3 regions of the Paenibacillus sp. SSG-1 genome follow, and region 1 is predicted to be linked to each of the others. Evidence: predicted binding sites of a transcription regulator. Region 1 holds the regulator's gene; each other region holds the start of a gene.
What was found. The regulator CtsR, encoded in region 1, represses protease genes until heat stress. The targets are predictions, from matches to a motif close to ATGGTCAATAAAGGTCAAACA.
Positions count from the first base shown of each region.

Region 2: a site for CtsR is predicted at 907-927, ahead of BCV73_RS03465 (ATP-dependent Clp protease ATP-binding subunit). Genes of this name have one in related genera too.
Region 3: a site for CtsR is predicted at 1,491-1,511, ahead of clpP (ATP-dependent Clp endopeptidase proteolytic subunit ClpP). Genes of this name have one in related genera too.

Region 1 covers NZ_MBRK01000001.1:6,973,668-6,976,946, reverse strand. The annotation lists gene mcsB (protein-arginine kinase McsB) at 1-541, opposite strand, end outside; gene mcsA (protein-arginine kinase activator protein McsA) at 570-1,094, opposite strand; gene BCV73_RS31665 (CtsR family transcriptional regulator) at 1,124-1,585, opposite strand; gene BCV73_RS31660 (GNAT family N-acetyltransferase) at 1,990-3,177, opposite strand.
Region 2 covers NZ_MBRK01000001.1:707,397-710,675, reverse strand. The annotation lists gene BCV73_RS03470 (helix-turn-helix domain-containing protein) at 8-601, shown strand; gene BCV73_RS03465 (ATP-dependent Clp protease ATP-binding subunit) at 1,145-3,279, shown strand, end outside.
Region 3 covers NZ_MBRK01000001.1:6,218,966-6,222,244, reverse strand. The annotation lists gene nrdE (class 1b ribonucleoside-diphosphate reductase subunit alpha) at 1-35, opposite strand, end outside; gene nrdI (class Ib ribonucleoside-diphosphate reductase assembly flavoprotein NrdI) at 22-381, opposite strand; gene clpP (ATP-dependent Clp endopeptidase proteolytic subunit ClpP) at 807-1,403, opposite strand; tRNA gene BCV73_RS28330 (tRNA-Arg) at 1,612-1,686, opposite strand; gene BCV73_RS28325 (sugar-binding transcriptional regulator) at 1,927-2,964, shown strand; gene gap (type I glyceraldehyde-3-phosphate dehydrogenase) at 3,044-3,279, shown strand, end outside.

The sequences.
Region 1 (3,279 bases):
TCATGACCGAAGCCCGCAGGCCTGTGCCCACATTGGTTGGACAGCTGGTCAAGTACCCGTGCTTATCGTCAAAGGCGTAATCGATGTATTCCTCAAATTTATCGTCAATGCTCGAGGCCTTCTCCCAGGCTTGGCGGATTTGAAAACCGGGGTATAGACATTGAATGCGAAGATGGTCCTCTTCGTTAATCATAATGCTGACCGATTCGTCCTCACTGAGGATGACCGCGCCGTTCTGGGATTCATTCGCCAAATTAGGGCTGATCAAATGCTTCTCTACCAGCACCCTTTTGTCCAGCGGATCGATGTGGTCGAGCTCCACGGTATAAAAAGTTCCAAAAGACTGAAGGTGATCACTGGGAATACCCGTCAGACGTTTGAGCACTTCCTCCGACTGCTGGCGGGTGGCCAATAGCGGAAAAGGAAGATGCTGCAGGTTGCGCGCAACCCGAACCCGGCTGCTGATGACGATTTCGGAAGCATCGGCCTGGCCGCGCATCCAATCGCTCAGCGCTTTCTCGGTAAACCGGAGATTTGGCATCACGCATTCCTCCTCCTTCGAGTGAACTTTACTGTTCCGACAATTCTTTCTCAAGCTTACGGATCTGGTCGCGCAGCTTCGCAGCCTCTTCGAATTCCTCTTCGTGAATACGCTGCTGAAGCTCGAGCTTCAAGCCGTCGATTTTCCGTTTGGCTTGAATTTTGCTGCCGCCTCTCTTGGGCAGCTTGCCGACATGTACGGTACTGCCGTGAACTCTTTTGAGGAGAGGGTCCAGGCGGTTGCCGAAGTACTTATAACAGGAGCTGCAGCCGAACCGGCCGATCTTACTAAACTGCGAGTACGTCATCCCGCACTCTTCACATCTCAGCGATTGAGCAGCCTTGGCGTTGCTTGCCGCCCCCTTGCCGGCCATGTCAATGTCCATGAGACCAGACAGCAGGCTGTGTATAGAAAATCCGCCAGAGGTTCCGGGGATCATTTCCCCTTTCTCCCGGGCACAGGATTCGCAAAAATGAAACTCCGTCTTCTCACCATTCACAATCTTGGTAAAATGGAGAGTCGCCGGTCTCTTACCACATTCTTGGCAAAGCATACCGATGTACCTCCTTTTTCTCCGTAAGCCTATTTGCCTAACAAAGAAATCAGCATCGCCTTCATCAGCCGAGCACGTATCTCATCCCGGTAAGGAAGCTTGATCATCAGGCACTCTCTGGATATCGCGGCGCGCATAATGCTCGCTTCGCGCTTACTAAGGATGCGTGCCTCCTCCAACTGATAGATCAGCCCTTCGGCCACGTTCTGATCGATGCGTTCCCCAATCGTTTGGTGGAGATGCGTATGAAGCGCCGAGTATTGCGGGAGTTCAATCCGTTGAATCCGGATATACCCTCCGCCACCGCGCTTGCTTTCCACAAGATAACCTTTTTCCAGCGTGAAACGTGTACTGATCACATAGTTGATCTGGGATGGAACGCATGAGAACTGATCAGCCAGATCGTTGCGCTGAATTTCAATCATTCCTTCGGGACTATCATGCAGAATACCCTTCAGATATTGTTCAATAATATCAGAGATATTACGCATTGTTCATCCTCCATTACGTTAAAACGTCAAGACCTTCATGGTCATTCGTTAGTCCGTTCGCATACCCAAACCATCTTCTTTAAACTTAACCAATGGTCGTGGGCTCGAATCTGGATCTTAACCCGGTGAATATGTTATAACTGATCTAAACCTTGCGCATTCACTATTGTGAGTTCAACCGTAAACAAACATACATTTGAATTTACGTTGACTTTGACTTTCTTTGATCTAAATTATAACATATTCTCACGTTTTGCCAAGAGGGTGTATCTTCATTTTTGACGTTCTCCTTCTTTTTATACCGCACCGATACGAAATAACCCCCTGCAACGTATGCAGAGGGTTATTATTCTGACCGGATCCCGGCTCTTTAGAATTGTTCGGAAAGGTATTTTATTCCATAATTAAAAGAAGTCCATAAACAAGGTCTGTCGGACGGGGATCCGCGCTTCAAGGATGCTCACTGCCTTCGCACTGCCTGCAATTCGCCCGGATTGGTAAAGTTCAGCCGGCCGTTTGAACCCCGTCAGCAGGACGGTCAGTGCCTGGATGTCGCAGCTAAGGACCTCTTCCTGCTGTTCTTGAGATGAATCCAGGGGAGAGACCGATGCGGTTCCGTCCGATGAGAACGCCCAGCTCCAAACGCCTTCATTCCAAGGTGCATACATATCCGTCAGCTGAATCGTTAGACGCTCGGATCCCCCCTCGCCGGAGGCTGTAAAAGGATACGTTTCGACGAGTTTCTTCATATTTACGACACGGGCCATCCCATATGGGATAATTTCCTGGTTAATCCGTGGATCGGCCAAATGATATGTAAGACTGTCATCCATCGGCATGAAATTGACGATCACCTGTGTCACCATTGAATCGTGATTGGCGATATAAGTCCATAGCGCACGGCGTGCCTCATCCGTGACATAAACGAGTTCATCGATGGTAAACTCCTTGTTTTCCACCTTATAAAGAACATATCCCTCCGGCGCACCTGAAGCCGAATAATAAACCGCCGTATGTCCATCCTCGTCCAGTACCGAACGGGTCCACCATTCCCGCGTCCGAACCATTAATCCATTATAACGTTTGGAAAATGCAGCATAGACCGTATCTAGAACATCCACGTCTTTGATATCCCGCCGAACTGCACCTTCAGTGGTGACCTTTGCCGGCAATTTATCGGTAGAAATGACATATTTCTTGTACTCACTGAACATTTCCCAGCCGTATTTCCGGTAAAACGGGTAGGAAAAAGGATGCAGCATGGAAAAGACCTGCCCGTTCTCATTCATCTGCTGCAGCGCGTGCGTCAACAGATGCTTAATATAACCCTGCCGGCGGTTCTCCGGCCATGTGGAAACGCTCGCAATCCCGCCCATAGGAAAAGTCTCACCTTGAACCGATACCGTAAACGGGATTAACACCAGCTTAGCCGCCAGTTGCTCATCTTCGTCAAAAATGCCCCACACCTGATCAGGTTTAAATCGTTCTTTGGCCAGCTGCTTCTGCTCGGGAGTCATCTTGTATTGAAAAGCATATTCGCTTAGCCGAGTGCTTTGCTCAAATTCATCTTCCCGTAAATTCCGGATTTCCATGCTTCCACCTCGCCTATTAAGGATGTGCCTGCGAATTCAGTCAGACCCTCATCGTCCTGACAATCATTGAATTCAAAGACGAGTATGGCAAAACCTGTGTGC
Region 2 (3,279 bases), 6.3 Mb from region 1:
AGGAAATATGCCTAAACAACAAGAACCGCATTCCATTCAGGCGTGGTCTCTGATCAATCGCAAATACTTAGGAAAAGGAATCCGCGTCAAACGCTTCCGCAAGCCATCCCGCTGCCAAATCCGCAACCGCGTGCTGCTGGCTGTCCTGATGGCCAACGACATCAAGCTGTCCCAGCTGGCTGAGGACATTTCGGTTTCTTCCCGGAGCGTGAGCGCCTGGGTATATGAAGGACGGATCCCGGGAAAAAAGAATTTGGACAAGGTATGCCAATACCTGGGCTATCCGCATCACATTCTGTTTAATCATACCGTCACATCGACAAGCCCGATCATCTGTCAGCCTTCCTCTTCGCGCTTCATGCGCCGGACGCTGACCCGGTCGCCTGTCAGCAACAAAATACTAACGGGGCTGTGCATGGTTCACGACCTGTCCGTCAGCGACGTCAGCGAATGGATGGACATCCATCCCGGAACGTTCCGGAAATGGCTGCACCAAGGGACGCTGCCGTCAGCCAGCTTTCAAGACCGGGCGGAACAATTTTTCCGCATCCCGAAATTCATTTTGTTTGCCGACTGCATATTGCAGGACGAGGAATCATGACACTTTTGGCTTATTCACCGCATTGATCATACAAGGTACGCCCTGCTGTTACGGAGACATTCCGTACGGCAGGGCTTTTTTCATGCTTCGGGAGGCCCGGGCTTCGGTTATATCGTAATAAAGTTCCGCTAAATGCGTCACACTCTTCGAATGTACATCGATAGACGTTTTTCTTTGCCTTCCAGCCTTTTTTCCGCCTCAAGCACGCCGAAAAGGCCGAACCGTTCTTTCTCTCAAACCTTTTTCTATATACTTACGAAAAATAACTGAAAACCTGTTGACATGTGTTCCAAGTGAGGTATAATAAGGTCAAAGAAAGTCAAAGTCAGAGCAAAAGATCAAACTTGTACTGCATGAACAACCTCTTTAGGAGTTTGACTTTCGGTGCAGCCGTCTTTGTCCTGACGGAAGTTCTGACTTTTATCCCTTTATTCCGGCGGCCCGCTCCCGTAAGGCCCGGGCAGCCGTTTTCCTGATTAGGGCATCCAGATGAAGTATTCAAAAATTGATTAATCCATTAACTAACGAAAGGGGCATGCCTTCATGCGCTGTCAACATTGTAATCATAACCAGGCAACCGTAGGTCTGAGCCTCACTGTCAACCATAAATCCGAGAAATTGTTTCTTTGCGAAGATTGCTATGCCAAAGTAAACGGCGGCGTGCCGTTTGCGGCCGGCTTTGGTCCTTCGGGCAGCTATTCTTCTCCGTTGGAAGATTTGTTCCGCGGCTTCATGCAATCCGGCCAGCCGGTATCCGGCGCGGCGCAGCAGCCTCCGAGAGCCGCCGCTCAAGAAGGCGGACGGCGCGGCGGCGGGCTGCTGGATCAGCTCGGACGCAATCTGAACGACGCGGCGCGCGGCGGCAAGATCGACAACGTCATCGGCCGCGATGAAGAGATCGACCGCGTCATTGAAATTTTGAACCGCCGGAACAAGAACAATCCGGTGCTGATCGGCGAACCGGGCGTCGGCAAGACGGCCATCGCCGAAGGGCTGGCGCTGCGCATTACGGAGGGCAGCGTACCAGCGAAGCTGCGGAGCAAGGAAGTCTATTCGCTCGACGTCGCCTCCCTCGTAGCCGGAACCGGCATTCGCGGGCAATTCGAAGAAAAGGTCAAGCAGCTAATCGCCGAGCTGGAGCAGCGTAAAAATGTTCTGCTGTTCATCGACGAGATCCATCTGCTGGTCGGCGCAGGCTCCGCGGAGGGCTCCATGGATGCCGGCAACATCCTGAAGCCGGTGCTGGCACGGGGCGAGCTGCAGGTCATCGGCGCCACAACGCTTAAGGAATACCGTCAGATCGAGAAAGACGCCGCGCTGGAGCGCCGCTTCCAGCCGGTAACCGTCGACGAGCCGACCGCCGAGGAAACGATCGAAATTTTGAAAGGGCTGCGTCCGAAATACGAGCAGTTCCACGGCGTACGCTACCCGGACGAAACGCTTGAAGCGTGCGTGCGTCTGTCCAGCCGCTATATCCAGGACCGATTCCTGCCCGATAAAGCGATCGACCTGCTCGACGAATCGGGCGCCAAGCTGAATCTGCGGGCTCCGGTCGGCAGTGCGGACGAGATCCGCGCCCGTCTGGAACAGATCACAATCGAGAAAGACGCGGCCGCCCGCGATGAAAACTACGAGCTCGCCGCCAAGCTGCGCGACGAGGAAGCCGACCTGCAGCAGCGTCTGAACGGGGATGCCGCTGCCGGAGAGGTCCTAGAAGTAACCGTCGAGGATATCCAGAACATCATCGAGCGAAAAACCGGCATCCCGGTCGGCAAGCTGCAGGCGGATGAGCGCGGCAAGATGAAAAATCTGGCCGCCCGCCTCGCAAGCCGCGTCATCGGCCAGGGCGAAGCCGTCGACAAGGTCGCCAAAGCCGTTCGCCGCGGACGCGCCGGACTGCGCAGCGACTCCAAGCCGATTGCGTCCTTCCTGTTCGTCGGTCCGACCGGTGTCGGCAAGACCGAACTGTCCAAGGCGCTGGCCGATGAACTGTTCGGCAGCACCGATTCGATGATTCGCCTCGACATGAGCGAATACATGGAGCGGCACTCCGTCTCCAAGCTGATCGGTTCGCCACCAGGATACGTCGGTCATGAAGAAGCCGGCCAGCTGACGGAACGCGTACGCCGCAACCCGTACAGCATTATCCTGCTCGACGAGATCGAAAAGGCGCATCCGGACGTGCAGCATATGTTCCTGCAAGTGCTGGACGACGGCCGTCTGACCGACAGCCAAGGGCGTACGGTAAGCTTCAAGGATACGGTGATCATTATGACTTCTAACGCCGGCACGGCCGCAGATAAGAAAGTCATGGTTGGTTTCACCGCCAAATCCGAGCAGACCCGCTCGATTCTTGATTCGCTCGGCAGCTATTTCCGGCCTGAATTCCTGAACCGCTTCGACGGCATCGTACCGTTTGCCTCGCTGAAGGAAGAAGACCTCGTAACGATCGTCGACAATATGCTCAGCGAAGTATCGGCTACCCTGTCAGAGCGCGGCATCTCCCTCGACGTGACCGGCGAAGCGAAACGCAAGCTGGCCGAACTGGGTTACGATCCGGCCTTTGGTGCCCGTCCGCTCCGCCGCGTTATTTCGCAGCATGTGGAAGACGGCATCACCGATTTGCTGCTGGACGACGAAGACGTCAAGGAGATTCGTGTCGAGCTGGAAGCAGACCA
Region 3 (3,279 bases), 750 kb from region 1:
TGCATAATTTCGTTGTTGAGTTCAATATGCTTCAATGCTCCGCACCCTCTCTTTGAAAATCTCCGTATCCCGCATCGTTCCCGAAAGCTCAAACTTGGTGATGACCGGCACATGGTACATCTCCGATATCGTATCCGCGCTTTTGGCGAAACGAGGCCCCCAGTTCCGGTTGCCGCTGGCCGACACGCCGCGAAGCATGCGGTTGTTCTTCGACAGGAAGTTGGACACTTTCTCGGGCACCTGCCCAAAACCTGTTGTATACGTTACGAGCACGTAAGGCTCATTCACCTGCTCCTGCTCTTCGATCGGAATGGCTCTCATGTTCAGCTTGTTGACAAAGCGTCTGACATTGCCGGTCTTGGAATCATAGACGATTAGCATGATCCTTCACTCCTGAATAATGTTCTCTGCCGTGGTCACGGGCGCAAAAAAAACGTCTATTGACGTCATTGTAGATAACCACACCACATATCGTGGTCGTTATTCTTGTGATCACAGAATGGTTCAGCTTCGCTGAACATGAAATCCCTTAATCCCAGAACTACACCGATAGACTGGGATAGAGGGAAAATATGTTATATATACTATGCCGATGGAAATCAATATGTAGATGATATTTGGCATGTAGTAAGAATAATACATCAATATATTGATGTGGTCAAGCCTATGAGAATCATGTTCATGGGTGCGCTTGCAGCCTGCTTGACGCCTTGAAAAACAAAAAAACAGGGAGCCTCCCGGCGATCCGTAAGCGGATCGATTCGGGGAGATTCCCTGTTTTTCTTCGGTTCCAAAGCCGCGATTATTTACACGCCTTGGATTGGAGTGCTTTCCAGAACTTTATCGATCAGTCCGTATTCCTGCGCTTCAGCTGCGCTCATGAAGTAGTCACGGTCGGTGTCTTTCTCGATGCGCTCCAGCGGCTGTCCGGTACGTTCGGACAGGATGCGGTTCAAGGTGTCGCGCATTTTCAGAATGCGGCGGGCGCGGATTTCGATATCCGTAGCCTGGCCTTGCGCACCCCCGAGCGGCTGGTGGATCATGATCTCACTGTTCGGCAGGCCGAAGCGTTTGCCCTTGGCGCCGGCGTTCAGCAGGAACGCGCCCATGGAAGCGGCCAAGCCTACGCAGATGGTAGATACGTCCGGTTTGATGAACTGCATGGTATCGAAAATCGCCATACCGGCCGTAATGGATCCGCCGGGGCTGTTAATGTACAAATGGATGTCTTTCTCCGGATCTTCGGCTGCGAGGAACAGCAGCTGGGCGATGATAGAATTGGCGACCACGTCATTGACTTCGGTGCCCAGGAAAATGATGCGGTCTTTCAGCAAACGGGAATAGATGTCGTAAGCCCGTTCACCGCGGTTGCTTTGTTCGACGACCATAGGAATATAACTCACGTGGAAAACCTCCCTTAATTGGCTCAAAATAGGTCATTCTATACATACTGTTACCGTATTAACCACATGATAAACAATTTCAAACAAAAAGTCAAAGAAAGTCAAACTCGAGGTAAAAAAAATAGCCATCTGATTGGCTGTGGTACGTTTGGTTAAAAACATAACGTAGAACGGTTGCCGTTCTGCGTTCTCTTCTATTGAAGAAAAATGGCGCGCCCGCGAGGAATTGAACCTCGATCTCAGGCTTCGGAGGCCTACGTCATATCCATTGGACCACGGGCGCAAAATTCAATAGCAAGAGTTATTATATGATAGCTTGCCTCAAAATGCAAGGGTTAAGTTATTAATTTTTTTGGATCAGGAAAATGCTGTATAGGAGGAAAGGCTGATGTGAATTATAGTCAGTGGACTACTTGCAACCAGCGCCATTATTGAGTAGAATAGTGGTGGGACTTAAAACGTTGACCCGGGACATTTTAGGGCCAGGGGAGAGAGGGAAGCGAAGTTGCAGGAGTGGAAAGAAATGCGGGATATATTAGAGATACAAAAGCAGCTTCTGCCTGATCTCGTGGACGTTCTCAAGACCAGATATACCATTCTTCATCAGATCATGCTGTCGGAGCTGATCGGCCGGAGAACGCTCGCTGCATCCCTGCATATGACCGAGCGGGTGCTGCGGGCCGAGACGGATCTTCTCAAGTCCCAGGGCCTGATTGAGATCGAGAGCTCTGGGATGAGGGTCAGTGAGGCGGGAAGCAAGCTGCTCGAACAGATGGAGCCGATGGTGAAAGTGCTGTTCGGCCTCAATGATCTTGGCGAGAAGATCCGCCAGACGTACGGCTTGCGCAAAGTCGTGGTCGTGCCCGGGGATTGCGAATCGTCGCCGCTCACGAAGCGTGACTTGGGACGCGCGGGTGCCAAAGCGCTGCTTGGCGTCATGAACCAAGGGGACACCGTAGCGGTGACGGGAGGCTCAACGCTCGCCGAAGTGGCGGAGCAGCTGACGCCGCAGGCGGCCGTACCGATGAAGAACAGCTGGTTCGTGCCAGCTAGGGGCGGACTTGGCGAAAGCGTGGAGTTTCAGGCGAACACGATCGCATCCACCATGGCCAAGCGCGTCGGCGCGCAGTACCGGCTGCTGCATGTGCCGGACCTCCTGAGCGATGAAGCGTATCAGTCGCTGGTGCAGGACCGCAACATCCAGGAGATCGTGCAGGCGATCAGGCACTGCCGCATCATCATGCACGGCATCGGGGACGCGATGGAGATGACCCGCCGCAGAAGGCTGGATCCCGCCGCCGTGGAGGAGATCCGGTCGGAAGGAGCCGTAGCCGAATCCTTTGGCTACTATTTCAATGAACAAGGCGTTGTCGTTCATAAAATGATGACTTTGGGGCTGCGGCTGGAGGACATTATGCGGACCGAGACCGTCATCGGCATTGCGGGCGGCCGAAGCAAGGCCAAAGCGATCCATGCGGTGCTTAAGTTCGGCCATGAGGACATTCTGGTGGTTGACGAAGCGGCCGCAATCGAGATTTGCCGGGAAATCGACGGTGAGTAAACAACATTCCTTTTGATGTCATGACAGGTATTTACCTGTTTTGAATAAATAAAATACGAACTTTTGGGAGGACTATTCAATGAGTGTAAAAGTAGGCATTAACGGTTTTGGACGTATCGGACGACTCGCTTTCCGCCGTATTCAAAATGTGGAAGGCATCGAAGTTGTAGCCATCAACGACCTTACTGACGCTAAGATGTTGGCCCATCTGCTCAAATATGATACAACGCAAGGCACTTTCAACGGAGACATCGAAGTTCACGACGGCTTCTTCAAAGTGAACGGCAAAGAAGTTAAGGTTCTGGCGAACCGTAA